One region of the Paenibacillus agaridevorans genome, then DNA from elsewhere that is predicted to be linked to it. Evidence: riboswitches for the same ligand, from Rfam matches in the RefSeq annotation. Region 1 holds a riboswitch; the other holds the start of a gene.
What was found. Region 1 has a riboswitch for cyclic di-GMP ahead of KJW29_RS28520 (transglutaminase-like domain-containing protein). Riboswitches for the same ligand answer to the same signal wherever they lie in the genome.
Positions count from the first base shown of each region.

Region 1 (15,664 bases):
GGCCGAATTTGTGATGCGAATGTCATCAACTTGCAATTTTCCCGATTCCGAATAGAAACCCGCATATCCGCCTACGAGAAGCTTGTCCAGGGGCGTGACCTCCGAGCGGACAAGCAATTTGTTTTCACCGTCATATATATCAAGATTCACCAATCCATAAGAGGGCGATGAAATCCGGAAAGTATAGTACTTACCCGTCACGGCGGGAATTGTTCCCATCGCGATCAGGCTTTCGCCGTTAACCGCGGAGTTTGCAACTTGCAGTAGCTGCCAGACTCCCGGACGTTGATCCGGGTACGTCACCATCCGCAGGGCATAGTAGTTCTGCGTACCGTCGCCATTGTCGGAGATATTGAATGCGATACCGTTCCACCGGGATTCGGTGTTGCGCAACGTTGCCTCGACGGCAAACGACTTCCCCAGCTCCAGATCGGTCTGGGCAATCACCATCTCGTTCGGACCGCTATCCGACTGAAGCGCGTTTCCTTGAATTGACCAGTCGCCGCGCAACTCGGTCCAGCCATTGCCTACAACGCTACTATTAGCCCGGTCGAAACCGTCCAGCCAGTTGGGCGCTACGGCGGGCTCGGTCGAAGATGTGAGGCGGATGTCTTGAACCTGCAATTTTCCTGACTCCGAATAGAAACCCGCGTATCCGCCTATGAGATGCTTGTTAAGAGGTGTCGCCACCGAGCGGGTAATGAATTCGTTCTGACCGTCAAGTATCGCGAGGTTCACCACACCGTAAGCAAACGACGAGACTCGAAATTTATAGTCCTTGCCCGTCACGACAGGGATTGCTCCCGTCGCAATCAGGCTCTCGTTGTTCACCGTGGAGCGCGTAACTCGGAGCAGCTGCCAGACTCCTGGACGTTGATTGGGGTACGTCACCATCCGCAGGGCATAGTAGTTCTGCGTACCGTCTCCGTTGTCGGCGATATTGAATGCAATACCGTTCCACCGGGATTCCGTGTTGCGCAACGTTGCCTCGATGGTGAACGTTCTCCCCAGTTCCTGACCGGTCTGGGCAATCACCATCTCGTTCGGACCATTATCCGACTGAAGCGCGTTTCCCTTAAGTGACCAATCGCCGCGCAATTCGGTCCAGCCATTGCCTACATCGTTACTATCCGCCCGGTTAAAAGGATCTGTCCAGTTCCATTCATCCACTGGAGCAGCGCTAGCGATTCGCACCATCCCTGCAGGGATGATCGAGGCAGTAAGAAACGTAAGAACGAACAATAAACGCAGAAGCTTAACTGGGAAATACGTTGTTTGGAAATTAACCATGACATTCACCTCGGATCTGATTTTTTCAATCTGTTACCCCTCATTTTGAGAATCACTCCCCCTTCTTCCCTCCTCTCATCCTTATGTTGACAATCCGCCAAATTCAGCAAAAAGGCCGTAAAGCCGCTTCCATAAGTGAAGCGCTTTCAATTGGCGGAGTCCAGCAATCCCCTTCATTATCAGGGAGGCTGCCTTTGGTTGCCTATGAGCAATACATCCAATCCGATTGATCTTTTCTCCAAGCGGGTAGCTGGCTAGGCGCACACTGCAAAAAAAGAGACCCGCTTCGCGAGTCTCCTTCTTCTTATGAACCTATATATTAGTACTGTTTGGTTTTCGTATACTTGGTTGCGTCCTTTGCAAATACGGTCGCTTTGTTGCTTTGCTTAATGCCTGCGTCCACTGTCGTATCCACGATGACCCACTTGCCGTTAAGATAAACCTCGTTCCATGCGTGGTAGACGTCTACATAATCGGAATCGCCCATGACCAGCTTGGTCGGAATATCAAGGCTTCTCAGCATTGCCGCGTATGTCGAAGCGTATCCGTAGCAGATCGCCTTCTTCGAAGCAAGCGTCTTGTCGATGCTCGGCAGGTAGTCGGAAGTGACGGTGTCCGCCAGAACCTTGTCATACGCGATATTTGCGATGATGTAGTTGTATACGGCTTTCGCTTTTTCTTCATCCGTCGTTTTGCCCTTGGCCAGCTCCTTCGCTTTCGCAATGGCTTGGCTGGTGCTTGTCCAGCTTACATTTTGAACGGAATTAAGGTACACGACCTTCTCATCCTTGAGGTTCAGCTTAACCGCTTGTTGCTTAACCGCTTTATACGAGGTGCCCGAGATGTTCTCCAGAAGCATGATCTTGTAATCGCCATTTCCCAGTTGCAGCGGGAGAGTCTCCGTTACGCGGCCTGTAGCCAGACTATACGTATAGTTTTCTTTGCCCTTCGCGATCATGACTTTCATCTTGACCTTCGGCTTTACGTCATAGGTTACCTTGACAATGCCTTGTGCCAATGCCGACGTGTCCAGCCAAGCGGCACCTGCATCATCGGCCGATACAGCTTGTACCGATGTAAACAGCACGAATACCGATACAACCATCATAATGAATTTACGCATAACAAAAAACTCCCTTCGGTGGCCAGGCTGCCATCTGTTTAGAAGGCCCTATAGCTTTGCGTCCCTGCCTTTCGACAGGTTTGCCATTATCGTGTGAAGCTTTAGAGGTAGTCTCGGAGCTGAAAACCGAACTTTTTGAACACTCCGCGAAACGTCCGCGGCGTATGATTGGCTGATGATGTTCAATAAAGACCTATTGCCGTGCGATAAAGTCCTATAAACAACAAAAAAGCCCAATCATTCGGTAGCTGGCTGTCATCAATCCATGGATTGGAAGACCCTATAGCTTTGCGTCCCTGGCTTTCGCCAAGTTTGCCGTTATCGTGTCTCGCTTTTATAGTTCCATGTTACCACAATTTTCTAGAGTTGCAACCCTTTTTTCTGACAAATGGACACTTGGTTCGATGCTGGCCTTCAACGCTCGTCAAACCGATTGAACAACATTGTCGCCTGAGAGAACACAAGCTTCTCGCAAAACTAGAAAATAGTAGTTTTAGCCCATATGAATAAGCACATTTTCCTAGTAAATAGGTAAAAAGTTTGATATTATTAGGAGAGTATGTAAGCGAGGTGATGGATATGTCCGGATATATAATGTTCACCGAATTAACGACACCGCTCAAGCTAATCGGTATTAGAATTTTTCGCGACGAGAACGGCCATTACTGGTACAAAGTCAGGAAGAACAGCCGCAAGCGGATCTTTTCTAAATTCTGATCAATCCCAGTTCTTATACATGCCCTGTCAGACGCAGAATCGATCGGCTCCGCAGCAGTACCGAACGGTTACATAGTCCAGACACAGCAAGAGAGGCTCCCGGGCTGCAAGCCCGGGAGCCTCTTCTCTTTTGTATCCTATAGCATGGATTCCGCAATCTTGCGGCCTGCCTCTAGCTCTTCTTCAAACTTGATTCGATATTCGGCAAGGATAGCTGTGCTGTGGCCGCCCGCCGTCAACGCCGCCGAGGTGTCGGCAATGATGGTCTCGAAGTTGGCCGTACAAGTTGCTACCGCCGCTTGAATATCCGCTTTTAGCTTCTGTTTGCCCGCTTCGCTTGTATCGGTATAGCTCAGCACGATTCCCGTCAACGTAGATTCGCAGCTCGAACGCAAAGCGTACAGCTTGGTTTCCGCACCCGAGGTAATCTGCGCATACGTCTGGTTCGCCGGCGCTCCTCCGCCAGGCGCCCCCCCTCCGCCGCCGTTGCCCGCTCCGGGAGCGCCGCCGCCCGTGCCGGAATTGCCTTCTCCGGGTTTCCCGCCATTGTTCGATTCCCCATGCTCCGCCTGGTACGCCTTCGACTGTCCGCTGACCGTTCTTGTCGCAGGATCCCAGTCAATCTTGGTCCCGAGCGACTCTGCCAGGAAGCGCAACGGCACGTAGATCGATCCATTGAGAATAAATAGGGACTGGCCCTCCGGCAGCGCCTTAGCTTTGCCGTTAAAGATCAGCGTCGCTTCCTTGACCTTCATGGTCAGCGTCTGCGTCGTCTGGCTTGGCTTGCCGCCGCTCGCCGCAAGCAGCTGCTTTTTGAGATCGGCTAGCTCCGCTGCCGTGGGCTCCGAGATGGTCACTTGATTTTTTGCGGGATCCCAGCCCACCTGCTTCAGCAAAGCATAGGAGAGATAACGGATAGGCACGTAGGTCCGTCCCTGATGGATAAAAGCGTGCTGTCCCTTAGGCAGCGTCAGTTCCTTATCGTCGAAGATGAGCCTGACCGGCTGCGTCTTGACCTGCACCGTCGTTTCCTTTTTAGGCTGCACGGCCTGCGCCTTTACTGTCGCAGCTGCCGCTGTATAAGACACTCCCGCTCCGTTAACAGCGGACGCAGGCACAGCCGCCGCCCGTCCGGTGCCTTCTGCCGCTCCCATTGCCGCTTGCAGAGGTGTCGCCATTAACAACAGGGACGCCATTAACGTCATCCCCCATAATTTCGTCTTCCTTGCCATTCTTTAATCTTCCTCTCCGTCTTAGGGCGTGTCTGAATACTCCGAGGGGAGCAGATTTTGCCGAATTTTCGTTCCATGCAAGGAACTTTTGTGAAGGCGTACGGGGGGTACATCAAGCAAAAGTGACGAAGCAGGGGGCGGAAAGGCGGTGAAAGATGCCCCAGAGCGGGTTTTCAGTCACGCCCTAGTCCAGTGCCGCCGCAATCTCTACCAGCGCCGCCGATCGCGCGTCTTGCTTGGCCCGCTCGTATTCCGAGCTCCAATCCGGCATCTCGCTTGCCGATAGGCCCGCATCCTTGTACTTCGCCTGCGCATCGCCTACCAGTTGATTAAATTGCGCGTCGCACGAAGCCTCGGCGGCAACAACTTGACCCAGATACTCCGACTGGAGCGTCTCAAGAGCTGCCTCCTTATTCTCGGCGATTTCCGCCTTGATCGAGGACACCAGCTTCGAGCTTGTCGCCTTGCAAGTGCTGCGGAGCGACTCCATCGATGCCGTAACCGCCGCATCAATCTCGCTCTTGCTCGCCTTGCCGCCGCCAGTCGTTGGCGCCGTCGCGCTTGGCTCCGGTTTCGCGGCAGGCGTATCTGAGCCGCTGCCGCCAGAATTAGCCGGCGTTCCCGGCACGCCACCGCCGCTGCCGCCGGTTGACCCCGGCGTTTCGGCGCCCGACTTGCCCGTCTGGCCTTCTCCGCCCGCAGGCTTGTCCGGCGTCACGCTGTCTCCAGGGTTGCCGCCAGGGGCCGGCGAGACGCTTTGGCCATCCCCGCCTGCTATTCCATCCTGATCCCCATCTTGGTCCCCGCCGCCATCGCTATCCTTATTGCCCTCGCCTTGCGCCGGATCGCTCTCATCCGGTTGATCCGACTCTGCCAGCTGCTGCTTGAGCTCCTTGGCATCGTTCATCTTGGCTGTCAGTGTCACCACGCCATAAGTCGCCGCGCCCAATACGAGCAGCAGTCCGACGACGATAAGCGATATTCTTTGTTTGGCTCCCATATGTAAAGTCCTCCTTGCCGCTTATTCTAGTTGCCAACCGCTCCGGCCTTATATTCGCTCCCGTCCGAGGCTAGCGCCGATCCGTGCTGCCCCCTTGAATAGGAGAATGCCGATTGAGGCTCCGATACTATCAATGATGACATCGCTGGCTTGGCCCGATCTGCCCGATACGAATAGCTGATGCAGCTCGTCGGACACGGCAAACAACACGCACACCAGCAGGGTGATCGCCACGCCGCGCCCGCCTCTTACGCCCAGCTTGGTCAAAGTGCCCAAGACAAGCATGCCGAGCACCAGATAGATCAGACCATGGGCCAGCTTGCGAACGACACGGTTCAACTCTCCCGCATCCAGCTCCAATCCCGGCAGCATGACGCGAATCGTCGTCGCAATGGCATCCGAGAGTCCGCTGCTAAGCGCATTGGAATCCGACGCCTGTTGATTAGAGAAGCCGATAATAACCGCCATCCATACAAGCACGGCGGCACCGTACATAAACTTTCGCATAGGCAATTTCCTTTACTTTACACCATAATCCCCCACGTACCAGTCGCGAAGAGCAGCAATCCTGCCTCGCATCTAAGACGTGGAAAAAGACGGAAATGTTGCTCCATATGTCTGCCGTTATTCGACCTTACACTTCCGTCAGCTCGAACGCTCTGTTCTTGATCCGGGCATTCTCTGTCGCGTGGCCTAGCAGATCCGATACGTGGACACTATTACGAACATTTCGAAGCGTATAGGAAGGAGTACTCGTATCCGTGGATACAATCGTTATATCCCCGAACTTTAGTATTCTCTCAAACAGATTCCGTTTCAGGGAAACATCGCGGATGCGGTACAATTGAATCTCCTCGCGCCGCTTCGTAAAGACGCCTTTCTCGACAATCAGTCTGCGATCCGTCAATTTATAATGCGTAAACGTCGGAAATCCGAAATTAAAAGGTTTGCCTTCCCACAGCACAGTCTCGTTCAGCATTCAAACAGCTCCTTAACAAACAGATTCGTTCCAGTTCTACATGCTTTCTCCAGTTGAAAGCCTCCGTTAATTGTACCCTGATGCCCGCCTGATGTCGACGGGATGGATCAAAAAGACTAGACAAAAACTCCGTGGCTCAGGAGCAACGGAGTTTTTAACAATAAACGATTTATGCCTTACGTGTCTTACACATTATGCCTTGTTTACCCCATAATACTCCACGTACCAATCCGCGAAGCGCTGCAGTCCTACCTCGATTGGCGTCTCCGGCTTGAAGTCCACCGCCTGCTGCAGCCGATCCGTTGAAGCGTAAGTCGCGGGTACGTCGCCAGGCTTGAGGGGTTCGAATATTTTGTCGAAGAGGATCTCCCTGTCCGTCGCCTTGCTCAAGGCTCTCTCCAGCGTCTCGATAAACGTCATCAGCTTCTCCGGACTGTTGTTGCCGATGTTGTACACGCGGTGAGGAACGCCATCCGTTGGCGGCTGCGCAATAAGTCGCTCGATCCCCGTCACGATATCGTCGATGTACGTGAAGTCGCGGTACAGATCGTTGTCGAAGTCCCCGTTGTTGAAGATGTGAATCGGCTTGCCCGCAAAATAACGATCCGCGAAACCAAAGTACGCCATATCCGGCCGGCCCATCGGTCCGTACACCGTAAAAAATCGCAGTCCCGTCGCCGGTATACGGTACAGGTGGCTGTACGTATGCGCCATCAGCTCATTCGACTTCTTCGTCGCCGCATAGAGCGACACCGGATGATCGACGAAGTCCGTCTCCTCAAACGGCACCTTCTTATTGGCCCCATACACCGAGCTCGACGAAGCGTACACCAAATGCTCCACGGGAAAATGCCTGCAAGCCTCTAAGATGTGAAAAAAGCCGGTAATGTTGCTCTCGATATAAGCATCCGGATTCTCAATGGAATAACGCACTCCCGCTTGCGCTGCCAAATGAACAACAACAGCCGGCTTATACTGCTCGAACAGCGACATAACCGCCGTGTGATCCGAAATGCTGGCCTCGACGAAAACGAAACCCTCATGCGGCATCAGCTCCGCCAGTCGAGCACGCTTGAGATTCACGTCATAATAATCGTTCACATTATCCAGACCGACGACCGTACACCCTTGCTCAAGCAATCGTTTGGCTACGTAATAACCGATAAACCCCGCCGCGCCTGTCACCAGATAGACCTTCCCTGCAGCTATCGCATGTTCTCCCAATCTACCTCGACTCCTTCACTCCTTCTCTGATCGCTGGCTTGCGCCCTATCGAATAATATTCCACTCCGGCATCCTTCATGCCATCGACCGCATACAGGTTGCGACCGTCATAAACGAGCGGCGTTTGCATCAACTTCGGATTCGAAGCGACCTCTACTCGCACTCCGTGGGCGAGGCAGTCATGGATGAACTGCTCCACCTTGTTATTCGTCCCGACGGGTACCGTCGACTTCAACACGACCAGACAGTCCTTTTCGATCGTCCCGGCGATCTGTCTCGCCACGTTGTGATGTAGGACAAGTTAGACCAGCCGTCTAGCTGGCTGCTTGCTCCGGCGTGCCGACACTGATAAATTTGGCATCTGCCTCTTTATATGCAGCTACATAGTCGGCGGTATAGTCAACTCTACCGGCCTCAGGAATTTTTCCTTATGAGCTGCTCCAGATCGGCCTTAAAGTAAGCGTCAAACAGCCCCCACCTTGTTTTCAAGATGAGGGCTGTTTGACGCTTACTTTTCCACTGAGACATATCATGACATTTCTCTTTACAGACTTAGAACAATTCCTTCTTTATTTTATAATTTTTCAATCCTAATCTACAGTGTTGTGAAAACCCTACGACCGGTGATCGCTCCAGATGACGAGAAAGCCAAGTCGAAGTTCAAAACATGACAACGATATGAAGACACGTTTAAATCTGAAATCCACTTAGTGCATTACTTTCGTGAACATTTTTGAATTTCCAAAATAAACAAGAATATATGCAACCCAATGCTTTCAATTGAATTGAGCTATATTAGAAACACTTGCGAGATATTCTTTAATCGAACTACACACCTTATCCACCTCTTCTTTACTCAAGTATGGATGCATCGGTAGCGAAAGAACAGTTTCAGTTAGCTTATTACTAACTGAATAATCAAAATTCATATTCTTCAAGTGGGAGAAGGCAGCTTGACTATGTAACCCTTTTTGATAATAAACCATACTAGGTATTCCATTTCCTCGTAGGTGGCGCTGCAATCCATCCCGTTCTTCCTTACTCCCAAGTTTTATAGTATATTGTGCAAAGCTTGAGTAGTAACCCTCCGGTATAACAGGAATATCCACAACGCTTCTCAACTGTTCGTTATAGAAACGACTTATTAGATTTACATTTTCTAACTCATGTTCAACAAAAGCCTTTAACTTCACCTTTAGAATTGAAGCCTGTATTGTATCCAGTCTAGAATTAACTCCAACTTGTATGTTATCATACTTACTTTTTCCTTTTCCATGAACTCTTAGCGATTTCAACGCTTCTGCAAGAGAACTGTCATTTGTAAATATTGCGCCGCCATCACCGTAACATCCTAAAGGCTTTGCTGGAAAAAATGAGGTTGTTGCAGCATTACCAAAACTACATGCTTTTTTTCCATTAATACTTCCACCAAATCCTTGAGCACCATCTTCAAGCACTAATAAGTTATACTTCTTCGATAATGCATCTATTTCATAGTGATTTGCCGGTAAACCAAATAAATCAACAGGGATAATTGCTCTTGCTCTCAATTTACCTTCCTCAATTGTTTTCTTAATTGCATCCTCAAGTTTGCTTACATCAATATTAAACGTATCTCTATTTACATCTATAAAGATAGGTGTGGCTCCCCTAAAAGATACAACTTCTCCCGTAGAAAAAAATGTGAAGTCTGGAACAAAAACCGCATCCCCTTTTTCTACTCCCCAGGCCATTAGAACAAGAGCCATTGCTTCCGTTCCATTTGCACAAGAAATACAATGATCTACTCCTACATATTCGGCTAAAAGTTCCTCTAATTCCTCAACTACTCCGCCCCCAATAAAGGAACCACTATCAATAACTTCCTGTATTGAGGAATCTATTTCCTGCTTATATCTTTGGTATTGACTTTTTAGGTCTCTAAACTCCATTCGAAATCATTCCCCACTTTAGGTGTTATCTAGTGTTTTCGCTCAATAGCATTCCAAACAAATGGTACTCCTTTGTACACTCTCGACAAGAATAATCACTTTTTAATACAGCACCACATTCACACACCCACCCTACCTGTCTAGCTGGCACTCCCCTGACTAGGGCAAAATCGGGAACATCCTTAGTTACAACCGCTCCAGATGCCACCATAGCCCACCGCCCAATAGTATTACCGCACACAATAGTAGCGTTTGCTCCAATAGATGCTCCATACTTTACAAGCGTTTTCCTATACTTCTCTCTGCCCTTTGGATATTTGCTTCGCGGTGTTAAATCATTTGTAAATACCATAGATGGTCCACAAAAAACATAGTCTTCCAGTTCTACTCCCTCATAGATCGAAACATTATTTTGTATTTTCACCCCGTTACCAACTTTTACGTTGTTAGAAATATTAACATTTTGACCCAATATGCAATTTTCTCCAAGATGAGTACCGCTTTGAATATGACAAAAGTGCCACACCTTAGTCCCTACTCCGATTTTTACATCTGTATCAATATAACTACTTTCATGCACAAAGTAATCCATTATTTGAACATTCCTTTAAAGTCCGAAGTATTGGCATTGGTCAGTGGTAATTTGACACGAGTTCCCTCTGCAGCAGATTTATAAATCGCCAAAACAAGCTCAAGCGCTTTTCTTCCATCTTCTGCTGAAACATATGGATCTCTATCGCCTTTAATTGCGTCAATTACATCATGGTATAACGGGATGTGGCCAAACCCATATACATTGGGGGGATTTTCTTGATATTCCTTCTTCACCTTTTCTGGGCTATCTAGCATATCTGCAAACATCCACTCCTCAATAATATTAACTGATTTCCCTCCCACTTTTACTGTCCCCTTGGAACCAAATATATACAGGGTCTCCTCAAGATTACTAGGATAAATGTTTGTTGTTCCTTCTACTACTCCATAACTTCCATTTTTAAATTTAATTAAAGCCAAACCTAGATCCTCTGCTTCGATAATGTCATGATTCACATTATCTATCATTCCAATAACTTCATCAATTTCATCGCCCATCATCCATCGCAACAAATCAATATTATGAATACATTGATTCATTAATGCTCCACCATCTTGCTCCCAGGTTCCTCTCCAAGGTGCTTGTTTATAATAATCTTCACCTCTATGCCAACGAACATGTGCTGTGCCATGGAGCAACTTACCGAATCTATTCTCTTGAACTGCTTCTCTTATTTTTTTAATAGATTTATTAAATCTATTTTGATGACACGCACTAACTTTGATATTTTTCTTTTTGGCTAATTCAATTATTTCATCCGCTTCCTCGAGTGAAAGTGCAATAGGTTTTTCAATAATTAAATGACATCCAGCTTCAATACAATCTATTGCAATCTGACCGTGCGAGCCACTTTCAGTACAAATGGCAATTAAGTCTACTGCAGAATTTCTTAATAATTCTTTATAATCGGTATACTGGGGTAGTGATTCAGTAAGATTAAAATCAGATATTATTCTTTTCATTTTTTCTGGTCTGATATCACACAACGCAACAATCTCAATATTATTTTCCAGGGCTGCAGCAATATGATTAGGTGAAATTCTGCCACAACCAATTAAAGCAAACTTTAGTTTCATGTGGTCGCTCCTCTTCTATAGCAATTCGATATTATTTCTATGTATTACATTTTTCATTGCATTTTTCGTATCAAAAATTTTATGTGCATTTTCTTGAACAAACATATAGTCTACATTTGTATGTGCTGTTGTAACTATAACAAGGTCTGAGTTCTGAATTAGATTAGCTGTCAATTCTAGCTCACCTTTTTTCACTTGCCCATGATTATTATATTCCGTCACATATGGGTCAAAATAAACTACTTTAGCGCCCCTTTTTTCTAGCTCCTCGATCACCCTAAGGGCGGGGCTCTCTCTGTAATCATTAATATCTTGTTTATACGCTACTCCAAGAATTAATATTTTAGAGCCATTCACAGCTTTCCTATCTCTATTTAGTATCTGGCCTGCCCTCTCGACACAGTACTCCGGCATACGATCATTAATCATCATTGAAGATTCAATCATTGAAGTATGGAAACCGAATTCTCTTGCTTTCCAAGATAGGTAATAAGGATCTAGAGGGATACAGTGTCCTCCTAAACCTGGGCCTGGATAAAAGGCCTGAAAACCAAAAGGCTTAGTTTTGGCAGCCTCGATGACTTCCCAGAAATTAATACCCATTTTGTTACATAGAATTGCCAACTCATTTACTAATCCAATATTTATATTTCTATACGTGTTTTCAAGAATTTTCTCCATTTCCGCAATTGAAGGAGATGATACGCGATGAATAGGTGCTTCTAAAATACTTTCATACAATGTCGCAGCAACATCTGTACATGAATCAGTCACTCCACCTACTACTTTTGGAGTGTTTTTGGTCTTGTAAAGTAAGTTTCCTGGATCAACTCGTTCTGGAGAGAATGCAAGATAGAAGTCTCTTCCGCATTTTAATCCTGATGATTCTAATATTGGTTTAAGTACTTCTTCAGTTGTCCCTGGATAAGTTGTTGATTCTAGTACAATTAACATATCTTTATGCATGTATGGAACGATACTTTCTGCAGATGCCCTAACATAACTAACATCTGGTTGTTGATGCTTATCAAGTGGTGTTGGAACACAGATGCAAATACAATCTGCCTTTGCTACTTCTGCGAAGTCTGTCGTTGCCAATAAATAGCCAGATTGAACAATAGCATCCAGATCTTCATTTACGACATCACCAATATAGTTTTCTCCCCGATTTACCATACTAACCCTTGATTCCTGAATATCAAACCCTAAAGTCTTATAGCCTGCCTTTGACTTCTCTACAGCAAGCGGAAGTCCTACATATCCCAACCCAATTACACCAAGTGTAGCAGTTTTATCACGTAATTTTTGCATTAATTTGTTCATTTTTTTTGCTCCTTCAAATATTTTTTTCTATTAGATCCTTAAGCTCCGTAGAATAATTCTCATTGCGTAAACTATCCCCTCCGACTTATGCAATGCCAATAATAAAATATATACAATTAAACTTAATACGATTAATGTCACTAATATAAGAATCTGATTAAGCCATGTTCCCGATAAATTGAATAGCATTTTATACATCAAGTATAAAAAAATCCCCATTAAGATGGACGAGCTTATGACCTTAAAAAACTCCTTAAAGAAAGATAGAATTGAAATATCTCCGATTTTTCGCTGTAAACTTATTAACAGTAAGATTGAACACATCACTGATGAAAGGCTCGCAGCTAATGCTAATCCTCCAATACCTAAAGGTTTAATCAAAATAAGGTTTAATATAATATTAAGTACAACAGCAATTGAGGTATTAATTAAAGGTGTTTTAGTATCATGGAGTGCAAAAAAAACTTTAACAATTATCTCTCTCAAACTTATTCCTAAAATGCTTACTGCCAAGTAGACCAGTGCCAGTGACGTTCGCTTAGTATCTTCGGTTCCAAACATTCCTCTTTCGAATACTATTTGAATAATCGGATACGCTAATATTATTATAATTATTATTATAGGAATAGTTATAGCACTTATAATACTAAGGCTATTAATTAGGCTTCTCTTTAAACCTAATATATCATTTGATACTGCAAGCCGGGACATTTTAGGATACAATACCGTTGCCAATGATATCGCAAACACACTAATTAAAAATGCAGTAAGTGTTTGTGCATAATTAAGAGCGGAAATGCTTCCTTCTTTTAATGTTGAAGCCAATAATCGATCAATAAATGCGTTTATTTGATTGAGTCCTGTCCCAAGTAAAACTGGTGCCATTAAAACATATGTTTTTAAAATAGTTGGTTCTCTTACTTTTAATACAGGCTGATATTTATAGCCTTTTCTTACTGCTAGTAATAGTATGAGCATTAGTTCTAAAATGCTTCCAAGAATAAACCCGTATGCAACTGTTTGAATATTATTCGGATCACTTAAAAAAATCGAAGTTATAATTGTAAAGTTTAAAACTAAACCTAATATCGATTGCCCTAGAAAAAAATTATTAATTTGTAGATATCCTCGAATAATATAGCCTATTCCAGTAACTATAATAGTCGGAAAGAATAATTTTGTCATTTGACTAGTTAATGAAATTGCATCTTCATTAAATCCTTGAGCAATTAATGCAACTATGTTCTCAGTGAAAATAATACCCAATATAGAAAAAATAATTGAGATTGTTATTACTATATTGAGTAAATTATTTGTAAACCCTAGTGCCTCAGCTCTGCCGTTATCTTTTTGAACTTTTGAGTAAACGGGTATATATGTTGAAAATGCTCCATAAGCTATACTAGCAAAAATTAAATTAGGGATAGTCTGCGCGAGTAAATAAGAATCTGTAAGTACACTTGCACCAAATTTTGAGGAAAAGTAAACATCTCTTGCAAAACCTAAGAGTTTGGAACACACCGTGAAAAACATAATCCAAACTATTGCTTTTTTTGCATTAGCCGCCATAAACAATCACTCACTTGTTATTTCATTTATAATTTGAATAAACTTACTTATGTGCGCCTCAATTGTAAAAGGAAGCGCTGCATCCCGCCCTTTTTGGCACAATTTTATAATCTCGTTATTTTCAGCTTCATTTGCTTTCAAAATACTATTGTATGCATAGGCAAGATTAGAAACATCACTCTCTTCAATCAGTATGCTATTGCTTTTATTAAGTATTTGATTATGGGCAGCATTATTATAAGCAATACATAATCTACCTGCTGCTAGTGCTTCCAGTAAAGCATGTGACAGGCCTGCAGCCAATTGATTATTAGATAAATTCAAAAAAACTAACACATGCGATTTATTTAATGCTTGAAATAATTCCTCTCTTTCAAGTACTCCAAAGTAATCCATATTTTCTTTTTCAGGAACGTTACAACCATGTCCCCATATATTAAATTTAATTTTCTCTTCATTAGTATTTCTTGCAAAAGACTGCCCATTATAAACATCGATGGATTCCAAAAAATCGAAAAACCCTTTTTCCCTATTAAACCTACCAATGTACGTAATATTAATGTGACTTTCATTAAAATTAGGTAATGGCATGCCTGAAAATTTTGTATAATCTACTGCATTTTCTATGGTTTTCATCTTTTTTGATACTTGGGGATAACTGGAAACATAATGACTATACGTATCCTTCCCATTCATAATTATTCTGTTGGATATTTTGAAAATTTTTTTTTCAAGAAATGCTGATATTGCTTGAATGCCTTTTCCTTTTCTTGAAGAAATTTCTTTTACCCCTATACTCCGCATCCATGTAATCACAGATATGTTCTTACGAAGCAAAAACTTCGCTATAATACCAACTACTGCTTCCATGTTTGCACTCATTAATAAAATAGTGTCACCACTACTTGCATATTTCATTATTTTTTGAGTAGTTTTAATGCAATAGTTTTTCATATTTAAGAATAAATTCTTCTTGTTCACATCACCCGCATTGATTGGAATAAATTTTAGTTTGTCTAAGCTATTGAATTTAATGTAGAGGGTATCCTGATTTAAAATAGGTTTAAGTCCATAAACTATAATTTCTGAAAAGATATTTTCCTTCAATAATCCCGGTAAAAAATAGTTTAACCACGTCTCTCTTCCTCCTCCGTATTCTTTAAGTTCTGAATATATCACAATATGAAGTTTACGTACTGATAAGCTATTGATCACTTCAGTATACCCCCATAAATTTTACTTACAGTCTCAAAGTATCGATCCATTTCTGTATACTTTCTTGATTCTATCTTTGCGTAATTCGACATTTCATTAAGTAAAGAATCATTAGAAAGCAGCTCATAGATTCTATCGACAAATTCTTCATCTGTGCTACATTTAAACCCATTTAAATTATCCTTGACAAGTTCTTTTAGACCCCCAACATTACAAACAACCACTGGCTTCCCTAATATCATGGCCTCAACTACAGCTAAACCAAAACCTTCAAATCTAGAGGTTGAAACCATTATTTTGGTACTACTCATATATTTATATGGATTATTTTTGAAACCCACTAAATGTACGTTTGTTACTAGATTATGTTTTTTTATTAATTCACTACAT
Region 1 is NZ_CP075889.1:7,074,845-7,090,508, reverse strand. It holds gene KJW29_RS28525 (BNR repeat-containing protein) at 1-1,290, opposite strand, end outside; gene KJW29_RS28520 (transglutaminase-like domain-containing protein) at 1,610-2,413, opposite strand; cyclic di-GMP riboswitch class I at 2,428-2,508, opposite strand; cyclic di-GMP riboswitch class I at 2,654-2,740, opposite strand; gene KJW29_RS28515 (stalk domain-containing protein) at 3,268-4,362, opposite strand; gene KJW29_RS28510 (hypothetical protein) at 4,547-5,362, opposite strand; gene KJW29_RS28505 (VanZ family protein) at 5,411-5,869, opposite strand; gene KJW29_RS28500 (PH domain-containing protein) at 5,997-6,341, opposite strand; gene KJW29_RS28495 (SDR family NAD(P)-dependent oxidoreductase) at 6,534-7,565, opposite strand; partial or broken gene KJW29_RS28490 (UDP-glucose 6-dehydrogenase) at 7,654-8,021, opposite strand; gene KJW29_RS28485 (DegT/DnrJ/EryC1/StrS family aminotransferase) at 8,342-9,496, opposite strand; gene KJW29_RS28480 (acyltransferase) at 9,522-10,088, opposite strand; gene KJW29_RS28475 (Gfo/Idh/MocA family protein) at 10,088-11,167, opposite strand; gene KJW29_RS28470 (nucleotide sugar dehydrogenase) at 11,183-12,490, opposite strand; gene murJ (murein biosynthesis integral membrane protein MurJ) at 12,521-14,059, opposite strand; gene KJW29_RS28460 (glycosyltransferase) at 14,066-15,274, opposite strand; gene KJW29_RS28455 (glycosyltransferase) at 15,271-15,664, opposite strand, start outside.

Region 2 (15,664 bases), 2.7 Mb from region 1:
GATACAGAAACTTCTCATTATGCGGTAAGCGCGATTATGGAGACCAAACGCAAGCTGATGCTGGCGTTGCAGGAGTTTTCGGTCAAATTCGAAAATCAGCCGGATGATGTACAAGTGGTCGCCACCTATGCGGAAGTACTGCAAGCGTATATGCGCAGCGGATTCCTGGATGAACGAACGTTATTGAAAAATCGTTACACGTATTTAAAGGTGCTGAATCAATATATTGCCATATCCGATCATTCGGAATGGGCTTATCAAGAAAAAATCGATCTGGAAATTGAACTGCAAGCTTTCGGCGATGCGGAGCAAAGCGCTCACAAGTATTTGGCTCAGTATCCGGACAGCGAAAATGCTTATTTAAGCATGATTAAAGTTTATTATGTGATGAAATCTTATCCCAAGTTGCAAGAAACGCTTGATCGTTTGAAAAGGGCGCCCCTGCGGTTGTCCAATCACGCGCTTACAATGGTAAGGTTCTGGTCAGAGGGAGCGTAACAATGGACAAGGATGTTAAATTTCGGCGGAATGTTTATATTATTTTGTTATGCGTTTTGTTGCTGGGGATTGCAACTCAGCTTGCAAGGTCGGAATTTATATTGAAGCTTAATCATAACGATCATCTTCTGGAAGATTTGCAAACTATGAGAGAAAAACAGAAATTGCTGGCAGCCGCGCCGCCAAACGCTGCCGTCGACAGCGAACGGAATTATTGTCTCGTATTCGATGAGATGGATGAGTTGAGCACTCAAATTAAAGAGAATACGGAGCAGGTTCTGGGCTACATGAAGCAGCCCCATACGATTATTAATATGGATCAGCAGGAATTGAATTTTTCGGATTGCAAAGCTATATTGTTAACTGCATCATTGGAACAATTGGACGGCGATGTAGATACGATTGAAGAGTATGTCTGGAATGGCGGCAGCATGTTTGTAATGCGCTCTGACCACCCGGGCGATGTGTTTACCCAATTATCGCGCAAGCTTGGCATAATCAACTTTAGTTTTGTAGAAGGCGACTTCGGCATTGAGCTCACTTCGAATGTGTTGATTGGCCAGAAAGGCGTCAAGTTTGATGGCGATTATATTTATAACGACTCCATCGCAGGTGAATTGGACGATGAATCAATGTTATTGGCCAGATCCAATAAGCATGTGCCTTTAATGTGGAAAAAGCCTTACGGAGATGGTCAGTTTGTGATGTTTAATGGCAGCAGCTTGAATACAAAAGAAACGAGGGGATTAATTACAGGCGGCATCAGCATGCTGGAAGCGGACTATATCTATCCGATTTTTAACGCAAAGCTGTTCTATATTGATGATTTCCCGGCACCGATCCCGAGAGGATTAAATTTGCCTATTTATCGTGAATATAAAAAAGATCTACCTGCTTTTTTCCGGGATATTTGGTGGCCCGACATGTTGAAGGCGGCCAAGAAATACGACGTCAAGTACACCGGTGTTGTCATTCAATCTTATCAGGATCAGGTAGAACCTCCTTTCAACAAACTGGAGGATGAAGAATTGCATGGTTTGATTTCATACGGCCGAGAGATCATAAAAAGCGGCGGAGAAATTGGCATTCACGGCTACAACCATCAAGCTATGCAGACTGACCCCAGGGTTGCCGAGTCTTTCGGTTACAAGACATGGAGAAGCGTAGAGGATATGGAAGCCGCAACCGAAGCGGTACTAAATTATATTGCGGAGGGATTCCCCAAATACAAGGTGATGTCCTATGTTCCGCCATCCAATGTTCTAGGGCCGGAAGGCAGGCAAGCGCTTATTCATGAATGGCCCAATTTAGCGGTTATTGCCTCTTTATATGGCGTAGACGAATCGAACCGTGCTTATGTACAGGAATTTGAGGTTGCAGATGATGGCATTATTGAAATGCCGCGAGTCACCTCAGGTTTTTTTGATGTTCCTTATAATGTTTGGTTTGAGGCAAATACGATGACTTCTGTTGGATTATTCTCTCACTTTCTGCATCCGGACGACTTGACGGACATAGAACGAGGGCAGCAGAAATCATGGAAAGATCTATATAAGGAATTTGAACATATGCTGAATCGTTTGGATACGACGTATCCATGGTTGCGAAGCATTACTTCAAACGAGGCGGGCATTGGTATTGCCGACGTTCTGCTCAGCAAGATGAGTGTCAAGCATGATGTCAATCAAATGCAAGTATCAACAACGGCCGATTCATCCGAACAATTTTTTATATTCAGAACGGACAAAAAAATCGGCAAACTGGTAAACTGCAATGTTCGCAAAGTGGATGACGGAATCTATCTGGTTACGGCTTACAAAAATGACTTCTCAATTGGATTAGGCAGGTGATGGCATGAAAATATGCATTATTGCGGAAGGTTCCTATCCTTATGTGACAGGCGGCGTATCGAGCTGGATTCAAAACATCGCGACCCAAATGCCGGAACATGAATTTATTATTTATGCAATCGCAGCCCAGAAAAAACAACAGGGAAAGTTTAAGTATGATCTGCCTGCGAATGTAATAGAGGTGAAAGAAGCGTTCCTTGACTCTTATTTGGAGGAGGATAGCAAGTGGGGCAAGCGATTTCGTCTGGATGCGGAGCAGAAAAAAAATGTGAAGGCATTGCTCGGCAGCGACGGGACTTTGGACTGGACGAGCTTTATTCGACTGTTTCGCAGCTCCAGATTTGACCGCGTATCGGATTTTTTAACAAGCCGCGATTTTTTTGATATTTTGGAAGAGCTTTGTCAGGAGAAATACCCGCTTGTGCCGTTCACGGAGATGTTCTGGACTGTACGTTCGATGATCCTGCCGTTGTTTATTACGATTCGCGATGATATTCCTGAAGCAGATTTATATCACAGCGTATCAACAGGGTATGCAGGTGTAATCGGCGTTGTGGCCAAAGAAATATACAATAAGCCGTTTTTGCTTACGGAGCATGGCATTTATTCGCGTGAACGCGAAGAAGAAATCATTAAAGCGGAATGGGTCAAAGGTTACTTCAAAGATTTGTGGATCCAATATTTCTACCGTATTTCTTCCTGTGCCTATGAGTTGTCGGATCAGGTTACAACCCTGTTCGGCCGCAACAAAGAAATTGAAATAGAGCTGGGCTGCGAAGCAGAGAAAATTTCAATTATTCCTAATGGCGTCAGAATTAAGGATTATGCAGACTTGCCAAGCGAAAAGCCGGCCGATCAATATTATATAGGTGCGATCGTACGTGTTGTGCCAATCAAGGATATTAAAACGATGCTGCAAAGCTTCGCTTTGATCAAGCGGGAGCTGCCCAATGCGATGTTCTATGTTATGGGACCTTATGAAGAGGATTTAAGCTATTATGAAGAATGTTTGCAGCTTGTGCAATCGTTGGAGCTGCAAGATGTTATTTTTACCGGCTCTGTCAAGATTAAAGATTATATTGGCAAAATGGACTTGCTGATGCTTACCAGCATCAGCGAAGGCCAGCCGCTCGCGATCCTGGAAGGCATGGCCGCGGGCAAGCCGTTTGTGGTCACCAATGTGGGAAGCTGCAAGGAGTTGCTTGAAGGTATGAACGACGAGATAGGCGCAGCCGGATTTGTCGTACCCGTTATGCATTACGAACAATTGGCGCAAGCGGCCATTGCCTTGTGCAAAAATGAAAAGCTGCGGATTGAAATGGGGCGCAATGCATACGAACGGGTCAAAAAACATTATCGCCAGGATGATGTTATTGAAAACTACCGGCGTTTATATGGCAGGATGGGGGGAGAGAAAAATGGCCGGAATCGGGTTCGAGCTTAGAAAATTATTTCGAGAGCAAGGTCTGTTTAATAACATTAAAGCGTATGCCTATTCCTCTCTGACTACAGTTGGCCCGATGATTATTAGCCTATTGCTGATTATTGGCTTGCAACAAATCATTTCAACCGAAGACATGACTTATTTGGAGTGGGAGTTATATATTTCTACAGTAGCGTACTGTTTTATTTTTTCGATTGTGTTTACCAGCGGAGTATCCATGGTATTGACCCGCTACACGGCAGATATGCTTTATGAGAAGAAATATAGCCGGTTGATGTCTTCTTACTATGGGGCGTTAATTTTTATTTTGCCGATTGTATCGATTATTGCCATGTTGTTTCTTAGCGGCGTAACTGCGGGATGGGGCTACAAGCTTTCCGCTTATTTTTTCTTTATTCTGCTCGTTATTGTGTGGATACAAGGAATTTACCTGTCCGCGCTCAAGGATTATGTAAGAATTGTCCGGGGATTTGCGATCGGCGCCGTGCTAACCTTGTCATGCGGCTGGTTGGCCTCTCATTATACAGATCTGGAGCCGACTGTAGCGGCTATGCTGAGTCTGGACATCGGCTTTTTGACCATTGTTATTTTATCCGGTTTTCATTTCGAACAGCGGTTTCCTCGAGCGGATAAAGCGTATTACTTTGAGTTTCTGCATTATTTCAAGCGATATGCCACTTTGTTTTTTTCGGGATGTTTTGTTTATTCAGGGGTTTATCTGCACAATTTTGTGTACTGGCTGTCGCCTGACAGTTCCATTGTTGCCGATCAATACCGTACGATGCCGTTTTATGATACGCCGGTTTTTTATGCGTTTCTGTCCGTTATTCCAACGCTTGTGACGTTTGTTGTATCCGTTGAAACCTCGTTTTATGAGAAATTCAGATTATATTACTTAAATATTATGAATGGCGGAACGATTCAGGACGTGATGACGGCCAAAAAGATGATGCAAAAAACATTGACGAAAGAAATCAGCTTTTTGATGGAGATCCAATTATTATTTACAATTGTATCGATTGCGCTGGGGTTAAAGCTGTTGCCGAAAATCGGATTTACAATGGCTCAATTGGATTTGTTTATTATTTTGGCATTGGCATATTTTCTTTTTATTATATTTTTCGTCCTGATGCATATTCTGATGTATTTCGATGACCGCAAAGGCGTTTTTGTCATCAGCTTGTTGTTTGTTATTCTGAACATTTGTTTTACGTACGGGACGATGCGATTGGAGTATGATGGTTTGGGTATGTTTATTGCTTCCTTTATTGCTTTAGGTCTTGTTATTATGCGATTGTTGTATGTGCTGCGCAATATCGACTATTTTACATTTTGTTCGCAGCCGATTAACCAACATGAAATGCCGCGCAAATCCAAATCCAGGTTTTTCAAGCCGGGAACAACGATAGCGATTATGATTGTAACGGTACTGCTTCTATCCGGTTGCAGCGAGCTTGCCTCCAACGCCGATGAGGAGAGCGATCCCCTCGGTGTTGTCAACAGGGCGCCAATGCCGGACAATATCGAAACGAAACTGATTGAAGACAAACGCTTGTATGAACGGGATGATGATTCATCATTAAAGACCTTATATATTACCATTCTTCCGGATATGCAGGTTGGCAGAAACCTTGATTGGTATAGCTTGAACCGTATGCCGAAAGATCAAAGCGGACAAAAACTTGATATTATTATGCAAGAAGGATTAAGCGATGGCCAGGGGCCGCGTTCCGGGATGTTCGGTTATGCGGCGACCGCCGTGAATGCAACCATTACGATAAGGGGCAATACGGCCTGGAATACGCCGCAAAAATCATATCGAATCAAGATGACGGAAGAGGGCGGCACCTATTTGGATCAGCGTACGTTAAACCTGAATAAACATAGTTTGGATTATTCGCGTATCCGCAATAAATTAAGCTTTGATTTATTCGAGAAGATTCCCGATATGACCAGCTTGCGGACACAGTTTATCCATTTGTATGTAAAGGATTTAACGACGGGCGTTTCTTCAGCGAACTATGAGGACTACGGACTGTATACGCATGTGGAACAGCCCAACAAACCCTTCCTCCGTTCACATATGCTGGACCCGAATGGTCATCTGTACAAGGTAGCCTTTTTTGAATACGGGCGATACGAAGAGCAGATCAAGATGGAAGATGATCCAACGTTTGATCTGACAAGCTTCGAATCGATCCTTGAAATTAAAGGGCACAAGGATCACTCCAAATTAATCAAAATGCTGGAGGATGTCAATGATTACAGCATGCCGATTGATGAGGTTATGGCCAAGCACTTTGATTTGGATAATTTCTTGACATGGACGGCTGCCAACATTTTGATGGATAATATGGATACAGACGCCAATAACTTTTATTTATACTCGCCGCTTAACAGTGATACATGGTATATACTGCCCTGGGATTATGATGGTGGATGGGAGAAGCAACGAAGATCCAATTCAATCACGCCTCATCAGAACGGCATAAGCAACTATTGGGGTTCTATATTGCATAATCGCTATTTCCGCAAAGCAAGTCATGTCGAGTTGTTAAAAGAAAAGGTAGAAGAATTATATGAGAAATATATTAACAATGAAACAGTAGAAGCACTGATCAGTCAATATACCGACGTTACTACTCCATTCTTGTATCGAGCTCCTGATGTGAATTATTTGGCAGGACAGATTGAAAATTACCAACAAGAGCTGGAGACGATTATACAAACGCCAGAGGCCGGGATGCAGCGCTTTATTGAAGATTTGGAGAAACCGAAACCTTTCTATCTGGATGATGTTCAACAGTCAGGGAACCAGCTGCGATTTTCTTGGGGGGTATCTTTTGATTTGCAGGATGACAAGCTGACTTATGATTTTATGCTTGCAACGGATAGAACGTTTCAAAATGTGTTGCAGCATGTCCCGGATTTAACGGCTAATTCTTTGGAGCTCGAAAAACTGCCTGCCGGGAGATATTTTTGGAAGGTAACAGTTACAGACAGCAAAGGAAACACGCAATCCGCTTTTGATTATGTGCTTGACAGCGATGGAGAGTACTACTTTGGCACAAAAGAGTTTGAGGTGGAATGACATGCAGTTTCGCGGTCGTAAGCTTAGGACGGAGAAAAAATATTATTTGCATCTGCACGATTACCTGGCTCTGCAGAGGAAGTTGGCGGCGATTCTTGTCCTGGATGCCCATTCGGTCGATTTTGACGGTTACAATATACGCAGCCTGTATTTCGATGATCCGCGCCGTTCGGCTCTGGAAGAGAAAAATGACGGAGTTTTCAAAAGGGATAAATACCGCATCAGAATTTACAATGGCGGCGATAAAACGATTAATTTGGAGCGCAAAAGCAAGTTTGGAGAATTTGTGTGCAAAGAATCGGCTCCTATTACAAGAGAGGAGTATGAGTCTATTCTCGAGGGAGAGTTCGCTTTTCTGATTGAGCGGAAAGAGAGCTTGCTGCGTGAGTTTTATGTTGCGCTGAATACGTATGGTTTTCGTCCGACAGTCATTGTGGACTATTGGCGCGAGGCTTATGTTCATGAATTGGGCAATGTTCGCATTACATTCGACAAGAAGATGTCCGCAGGAATCAACACAGTGGATTTGTTTCACCCTCAATTAGTTATTGAGGAGGTTATTCCGCCAGAACTCACCATTATGGAAGTCAAATTTGACTCGTTTCTGCCGGAGCATATTCGCCAAATTTTACAGCCTGAGAACAATGTGCGTTCTTCCATATCCAAGTACGTGCTTTGTCGGGAGAAATCAATACAACATTTCAAAGAATAGTGCACATCTGGAGGAGAGTCAATGGGGTTTCAGGATGTTATCAAACAAAGCGTATTAAAGCTTGAGGCGTTTAGAACCATATCTTATTTGGATATGGTGCTTGGGCTGGCTTTCTCATTTTTAATTGGCATGTTTATTTATTGGATTTATCGCAAATCATTCCGCGGCGTTGTGTACAGCTATAACTACAATGTTTCGTTCGTGCTGATGACGATGATTACTACGCTAGTTATTATGACAATCAGCACCAATATCGTATTGTCGCTGGGCATGGTCGGCGCGCTCAGTATTGTTCGTTTCAGAACGGCGGTTAAAGACCCGCTCGATATTGTGTTTATGTTCTGGGCGCTTTCTGCGGGTATTGCCTGCGGCGCCAAAGTGTATCCGCTGGCGGTTGGCGGTTCCCTAATTATTGGTCTGGTGTTGCTCTACATGTCGAAACGTAAGGTCAGAGAGCAAGTCTTCCTGCTGATCATTCGCCATACGGAAGACGCCGCCAATGAACTGAGGGGAGAACTGGCCAAGCTGAAAACAAAGCTGAAATCAAAGACGGTTCGCAAAGGATTTACGGAGTTGACAGTGGAAATTTCGCTCCGCGACGACAATACATCGTTTGTTCAAAAAATTAGCGAGATCACCGGGGTCAATGATGTTTCGTTAGTCAATTACACCGGAGATTACGCGCAATAAGTATTGCTTGCATTGCCATTTGATTTGTGAATAATAGAAGATAAAAGGCAAACCTGCCGAAAGGCAGCGACGCAAAACTACAGGACCTTAGGGCCAAGTGCCGATGGTAGCCAGTTGCCGAGCGAAAAGAGGATATAAAAGCAAAAGTTAATTTTGTTTTTATTACTTTTTTTTAAACACAGTTCGGTGTCTATCCGGCTGTGTTTTTGTTTTTTTCGCAGACTCCAAGACAAGGAAGTGATTTGGCCATGAACCTACAAAGCGGACATGAAAAAATGCTGCTGCGCGTGAAGGTTGTTTTTGCAACATTAATGATAGCCATGATTACCTTGTCCAATGTCTCGCCAATCGCCTATTCAAACGATCATTATCCGGGGAAAGTTTATTATGTAAGCGCGAATGGCGCTGATACCAACCCGGGAACGATTGAAGCGCCTTGGCGTACGATTCAGAAGGCAGCCGATACGCTGATGGCGGGAGAAACCGTATTGGTAAGAGGCGGCGTATATGAAGAGTTTGTTACAATCAGAAACTCGGGTTCGGCTGCAGCCGGTTACATTACCTTTCAGGCTTATCCGGGAGAACAGGCTGTGATTGAAGGGAAAAACCTGTCGATTGCAAGCGGCAAAAGCTCCCTAATGGGGATCAGGTCAGCCAGTTATATTGTGGTGCAAGGTTTCGAGATTCGCGGACTGGCGACTGCAAGCTCTTCCGAGTATCCGGCCGGCGTGAAAATTCAGGGCGGCGGCTCGAATATTCATATTTTGAATAATAATATCCATCATATTGAGAACCGGGCGACGAGAGGGAATGCACATGGATTGCTTGTATATGGCGATTCGGCAAATCCAATTTCAGATATTAAAATAAGCGGCAATGAAGTGCATCATCTTATTAACGGCTCGAGCGAATCCTTAACTCTGGTCGGCAATGTGAAGGACTTCAGCGTCGATCATAATATTATTCACGATAATAACAATATTGGCATTGATATCGCCGGCTTCTATAATACATGCTCCAGTCCTTGTCAAGATCAGGCCCGCAATGGCGTTGTGGCGTATAATCTCGTTTATAATATCGATACCTATACCAATCCTGCCTACGGCTCGGGCAGCCGGAGCGCGGCCGGTATTTATGTCGATGGCGGTACTAATGTTGTTATCGAGAACAATGAGGTGTTCAACAGCAATTTTGGCGTGGAATTGGCAAGTGAACAGTTGGGCCGGGCAACAAGCAACATTGTATTAAGGAACAATTATTTGCATCACAATCAAGGCGCAGGACTAATAATGGGCGGCTCGGGCACAGACAATGGCGGAGCAGCCAATAATCTGATTGTTAACAACACGCTTTATATGAACGATGCGTTGCATCAAGGTTATGGCGAAATAACGCTTCAGCACCATAATAACCAGAATATATTTGCGAATAATATTCTCTACACATTTCCGAAAATGCCGTTTATCCGAAAATCCGGGACTACTGGCGGCGGCAATGTCATCGACCACAATTTGTATTACCGCACGGACGGGGTAGATTCTACAAGCTGGCGTTATGACGGAGTATCGCATAAATCCTGGAACGCCTTCAAACAAACAACGGGATTTGATCAAAACTCGATTTTTGCCGATCCGCTGTTTATCGATATCGAAGCCGGCAACCTTCGTCTGGCGGAGCAATCGCCGGCGATTAACACAGGAACGCTTCAGCACAGCGGCAGCATCACACATGATTATTACAATCAGCCAAGGATAGCGGGCAGCAGTATTGATATGGGGGCTGCGGAATTTGATGCGCCGGTTGCTCCTGAAGAACCTGCAGAACCTGTTGGAACAAGCGCGCCGCAACCTACGGTTCCGCCAATCGATTCCGAAGCGGAACCAACGCCAACCGGAGCGCCTGCTTCATCGCAGGACGTAATAATTGATGGCGCAAGCGACGATTGGGCGCTTATTCCCGAGTTAACCACCGGCGGCTCCAATGCAAGAGGTCTGAAAGCCTTTATTCGGAATGATTGGTTATACGTGTTGGTCACCGGAAATCTGCTTAACGAGAAAGGACAGTTGTTCATCAGTCTGGACACGAATGAAACGACCTTCGCCGCACCTTATTGGGTGGGCAACGGTTCGGAGTATATGATAGAAAACGGCATATTGTACAAATATAGTGGCGAAGGCGGCAGCAATTGGAACTGGTCCAAGGTTGTTTCTTATACAAGCTTGAAACAGTATGCAGTAAATGCGACGGCGGTTGAATATGCGATCGCATTGTCCGACCTGAACGGAGTTAAAGATGCTGTTTCCATCGGCTATGCATGGAAGGATTCTGCCGCAGACAAGTTGCCGTCAAGCAATCAGATGGCAAAGGTAAGTATTGACGGCGAGTTGCCGATGGTGACACCGAAGCCGACGCCAATACCGACACCGGAACCAACGCCGGTGCCAACAACGATACCGTCGTTGGTCACTGTTGATGGGAAAGCGGATGAATGGAGTCAGATTGCGGCGGCTGCGTCCGGAAGCAGCAATGTTAGATCCATCAAACTAACAAATGACGCTCAATATCTCTACATGCTCATCGAGGGCGCAAAGTTGGACGGCAAGCTGCAAGTTTATTTGAATTCGGATGCTAGTGAAAAAACGGGTTATCAGACATCCAGATGGACGACAGCCGGCATTGATTACTTGCTGGAGTCGGGCAGATTGTACCGTTATTCAGGAAAAGGGAAAGAATGGTCGTTTAATCAAGTTGTAAATTTATCGAAGGACCAATTGTACGTTTCGAGCTCGGCTCTTGTGGAGCTGGCGATCCCGCTTGCGAATTTGAATGTTGCTCCGGGATCGGGACAAACGTTGAAACTTGGGGTCCTGCTCAACGATAATAAGAATGAGAAGTTTCCGACAAAAGGCGAAATGTTGTCTTATAGTCTGAAGTAGCATGTTTAGCAAGCGTTGGCAGAGAAATAGACGGCGAAGCAGACGGTGACGAGAATCCCCGCGAGCCCGGCATTAGGCTGGGTTCGCGGGGGTTTTTCGAATGCTGCGAGTGGGCATCGGGGTTGTCCGGAGCGCTCCCAATTCTAGAGTGCCACTAACAATTCGAAGATGGATCCGAAATTAGCTCATGGGCGGCCTCATCGGTAGCCCAAGCGCTCCAAATGGGTCTTGTCACGGGCAAGGGAGATGGGAGCTTTGCGCCAGCTGGCAATGCCAGCAGGTCGTAGGCGGCTGCTATGCTGCTCAGGCTGTTGAAGGCTGCGGAGTTTGCTAATTAAGATAAATCATTGTCAACAACCTTGGCGAGCCTTCTCATCCAGGGTGTTTTTATGATGCGCAGGCCGTTGCATAATAGCCGCCCCAATGTTACAGCCTTGATTAATATAATAAAACTTATTAGTATAGAGGCTACGGCTTGGTTCAAATATAAGAAAGTATTAGTTTTTGTAATAGGAGAGGGGTTAAAAACGATGGAAAAAAAGAAACTGGCATTTTTGGGCTGTGGATTTTTAAATGAGATCGTGGCTAATGCTTTACATAACGGATATCTTCCCGAATATGAGCTCGTTGGTGCATTTGGAAGGAATCCTGTGCGGACAGCGACTTTTGCCGAACGTCACAATTGCAAGGCATGTTACAGTATGGAAGAGCTGTTGGCATTAAAGCCGGATATTATCGCAGAAGCTGCATCGCCTCAAGCAGTCGGAGAGTACAGCGAAACCATTCTGAAAGGCGGAGCAAGCCTGGTCGTACTGTCTATAGGAGCTTTTGCAGATGCGGCATTATATAATAGAGTAAGAGAGACAGCAGCCGAAAATAATCAAAAGGTATACATCGCCAGTGGCGCTGTCGGGGGTTTTGATGTTCTCCGTACTGCTGCCCTAATGAGTCCTATCAAAGCAACCATGACATCTAAAAAATCGTTACGCTCCTTGTTTTACACACCGCTCTTTAAAGAAGAGCTAATGAATATAACGGAGCCGGAGCAAGTGTTTAGCGGAAATACGAAGGAAGCGATTGAAATGCTTCCTTTTCATTTTAACGTTGCGGTTGCTACAGCTCTTGCCAGCGCGGGTCCTGAACGGACGACACTCAACATCGATGCGGTTCCTGGCTTTGTAGGAGATGAATATAAGATAGAGATCGAAGGCGGAGAAGTAAAAACGGATCTTAATATTTATTCCAGAACGAGCAACATCGCCGGCTGGAGCGTAGTTGCTGTTTTACGAAATATCGTATCGCCTATTGTGTTTTAACGAAGTAGAAGATCCAGCTCTGTCTACGGATAATCGGCAAGGGCGATCAAAAGTGATCCGCATCGGTAAGTCTTAGGGTTTGCACGTTAATGAACCGTCCGTGTGACGGTTTTTCGTGCGTTTAAAACATGGATCCCGCCGTAATGTTGGTGTTCAACGCCTCGCAGATATTTGTAGGGCACATTTTCCTGTAATGATGATATGATCTAGATAATCAACTTACTTATGGTGCTTTTGCAGATAGGGGTCTGTTTCATAGTGAAGAGTATTCTCCGATTCGGTTCTCGTACGATGTTGTTTCATATCGTTGCTGCCGTTGTTGTTGGTTTGGTTGTAAGCTATGCCGTCATCTCTGCACCGGACTCTCCTAATTTACAAAGCGAAAAAGGTATTCTGGATTTAACGCAGGTTCATGTCAGTGAAAATCCGCTTAAGTTAAAAGGGGAGTGGGCGTTCTACTGGCAGGAGCTGCTGTCGCCCGAGGACATACAGAATCGCTTAGCGAAGGACGGAAATCGTGACCGGTGGATCAGCATACCAAGCTCCTGGCTAGGTTATCGGTTAGATGGTCAGCAGTTAAACGGTACGGGCTATGCCACATTTCGGTTGGTCATACAGCTTAGCGAGCAGGATAGGAACGAGCGGCTTGCTTTGCGGATGCCGACCATTTTTCATGCGTACAAATTATGGGTTAATGGTGAGCTGTTGGAAGAAGTCGGTGAAGTTGGTCAGAACAAGAGCAGCGTGACACCGCATCTGGCAACGAAGCTGGTATTCTTCCAGCCCGCAAATGACAGGGTGGAGCTGGTTATGCAAGTCGCCAACTTCCATCACAAGCGAGGCGGCATCACCAAGTATATAGAGCTGGGCGGCAGTGATCTGTTAACGGTCAGGACCAATCTGAAAATCGCTGCTGAGATGTTCATAACCGCAAGCCTGCTGGTGATTGGCGTATATCATCTGCTGTTGTTCGGGCTGCGGCGCAAAGACAGGGCTCCATTGTATTTTGGTCTGTTCACCCTGTTGTTCGCTATCCGCTCCTTGCTGGTCGGCGAGCTCTTGATCACACAATGGTGGTCTGCTTTTCCATGGGAATTGCAGTTCAAGATGGAGTATCTGATCCTATGCAGCGGTGGGTTTCTTATCACAATGTACTTCGATTGCATCTTCCCGAAATATTTGCCGAGGTGGTTTCATCTTGCCTCGCGGATCGTAACCAGCGTTTTCTGTATCGTTGTTCTGGTGAGCCCTGCGCTTATCTATACAAAAATGTTACTGCTAATCGGTGTGATGATTGTGCTGCATATGGTTTATCTGATGGTTGGGCTGGTCCAGGCGGCAGTGTGGCGTATGGAGGGGGCGCTAATCTTCCTGCTGGTGTCGGTGGTTGCTTTAGCTACGGTTATCAACGACTTCTTGTATTATAACGAGTGGTCACGAATCGGCAATACATCTCCTCTTGGTCTGTTGGTGTTTACAATCGCGCAGATGATTCTGCTATCTTCCAGATTTACGAGGGCGGCATCTAATGAAGAGAGGATTGCGCGTGAGCTGCAGGACACGAACGACAAGCTGACCGAAATGAATATGAATTTGGAACGGATCGTACAGGAGCGCACACATGCCTTATCCGCAGCTCATGACGATCTCCGCACATCGTATGACCAGTTGCTTCAATCCGAGCAAGGGAGGAAAAAGCTCCTTGCCTATATCACGCATGATCTGCGTTTGCCGCTGTCCAGCATGCTTGGATATGTCGAGGCTGTGCAGGATATGGTCAAACCCGAACGCAACAAACAATATCTGGCGTATATCCGGGATAACACGATAAGGATTAACCGCATGATCGAGGAGTTGTCCTTCTTGTCGCATTTGGAAACGGGACAAGTCTCGTACCGGATGAAGCCGGTCCATACGGGTCGCTTTTTGCGTCTGTTCTATGAACAATATGAGCTGGTTGTGCGCGACGCAGGGCTCCATTTCAAGCTGGATATCGGAGAGACGGAGGATCAAGGACCCGAGATGCCTGTTGTCGAGATGGATGCGCAAAGACTGGAGCAGGCTTTGTTCAATCTGGTGTCGAACGCAATGAAGTTCACCTCTAGCGGCGGGGTGGTGCGTATTGCGCTAGCTGTGGACGAGGTGGATCATACCCGCTATGCGATCATTAGCGTACAAGACTCCGGCATGGGTATTCCTCCAGAGCAGCTCGAGCAAATCTTCGATCGCAATTACAGGTATGATCGACCGGGCATGGATAAGGGAGTAGAGGGCAGCGGGCTCGGGTTGGCGATTTGCAGGGAAATCGTACAAGCGCATGGAGGGACGGTTCGAGCGGAAAGCGATGGTCAGACGGGGACGACCTTCTATGTATCGCTTCCGTGTGTTCGAGAAGAGGGAGGGTGAAGGTGGATGGGCACATACAAAATAATGATCGTCGATGATGATCCCCATATATGCGAGATTATCCAGGTGTATTGCGAGCGGGAAGGCTTTATATCCACCTCTAGCCACAGCGGGACAGAAGCAACAAAGCTGCTTGCTTCGTTCGAGCCGGATTTGATTGTACTGGATGTACTGCTGGCTAATGAAAACGGCATAGATTGGTGCATGAACGCACGCAGCCGCACGGATGCGCCGATTGTGTTCCTGAGCAGCCGCGAGGAAGACGAGGTGAAAATCAGCGCATTATCTTATGGCGGCGACGATTATGTGACTAAGCCTTTCAGTCCGGGCGTACTTATGGCCAAGATCAAGGCTCATCTTCGCAGAGTGTCGACGGGCAGAAGGGAACAACTGCTGGAGTTGCCGGGTTTGACGCTGGATTTCTACGCCCAGTCCGTCAGCATGGGCAGCGAAACCATCTTTTTATCGAAAAAAGAGTTCAGTCTACTGTCCTATATGACACAAAACGTCAATCGTGTCGTTAGTAGTGATGCGTTGTTTCAGCTCATCTGGGGAATGGAGAGTCTGGAGGATACGAGAACGGTCGCTGTGCACATCAGCAATTTACGCAAAAAAATCGAGGTTGACCCTGCCAATCCTGAGAGAATCATTACGATTCGGGGGGCTGGATATATGCTGGTTGCCAGAAGTCCGTTACAAACGCGTACATAGCGTTAATACG
Region 2 is NZ_CP075889.1:4,383,111-4,398,774, reverse strand. It holds gene KJW29_RS18190 (hypothetical protein) at 1-498, shown strand, start outside; gene KJW29_RS18185 (DUF2194 domain-containing protein) at 501-2,348, shown strand; gene pelF (GT4 family glycosyltransferase PelF) at 2,353-3,792, shown strand; gene pelG (exopolysaccharide Pel transporter PelG) at 3,767-6,883, shown strand; gene KJW29_RS18170 (polyphosphate polymerase domain-containing protein) at 6,885-7,595, shown strand; gene KJW29_RS18165 (DUF4956 domain-containing protein) at 7,617-8,285, shown strand; cyclic di-GMP riboswitch class I at 8,322-8,407, shown strand; gene KJW29_RS18160 (right-handed parallel beta-helix repeat-containing protein) at 8,534-11,221, shown strand; partial or broken gene KJW29_RS36805 (S-layer homology domain-containing protein) at 11,395-11,508, shown strand; gene KJW29_RS18150 (aspartate dehydrogenase domain-containing protein) at 11,752-12,537, shown strand; gene KJW29_RS18145 (ATP-binding protein) at 12,796-14,943, shown strand; gene KJW29_RS18140 (response regulator transcription factor) at 14,950-15,654, shown strand.
Region 2: another riboswitch for cyclic di-GMP. It lies ahead of KJW29_RS18160 (right-handed parallel beta-helix repeat-containing protein); the one in region 1 lies ahead of KJW29_RS28520 (transglutaminase-like domain-containing protein).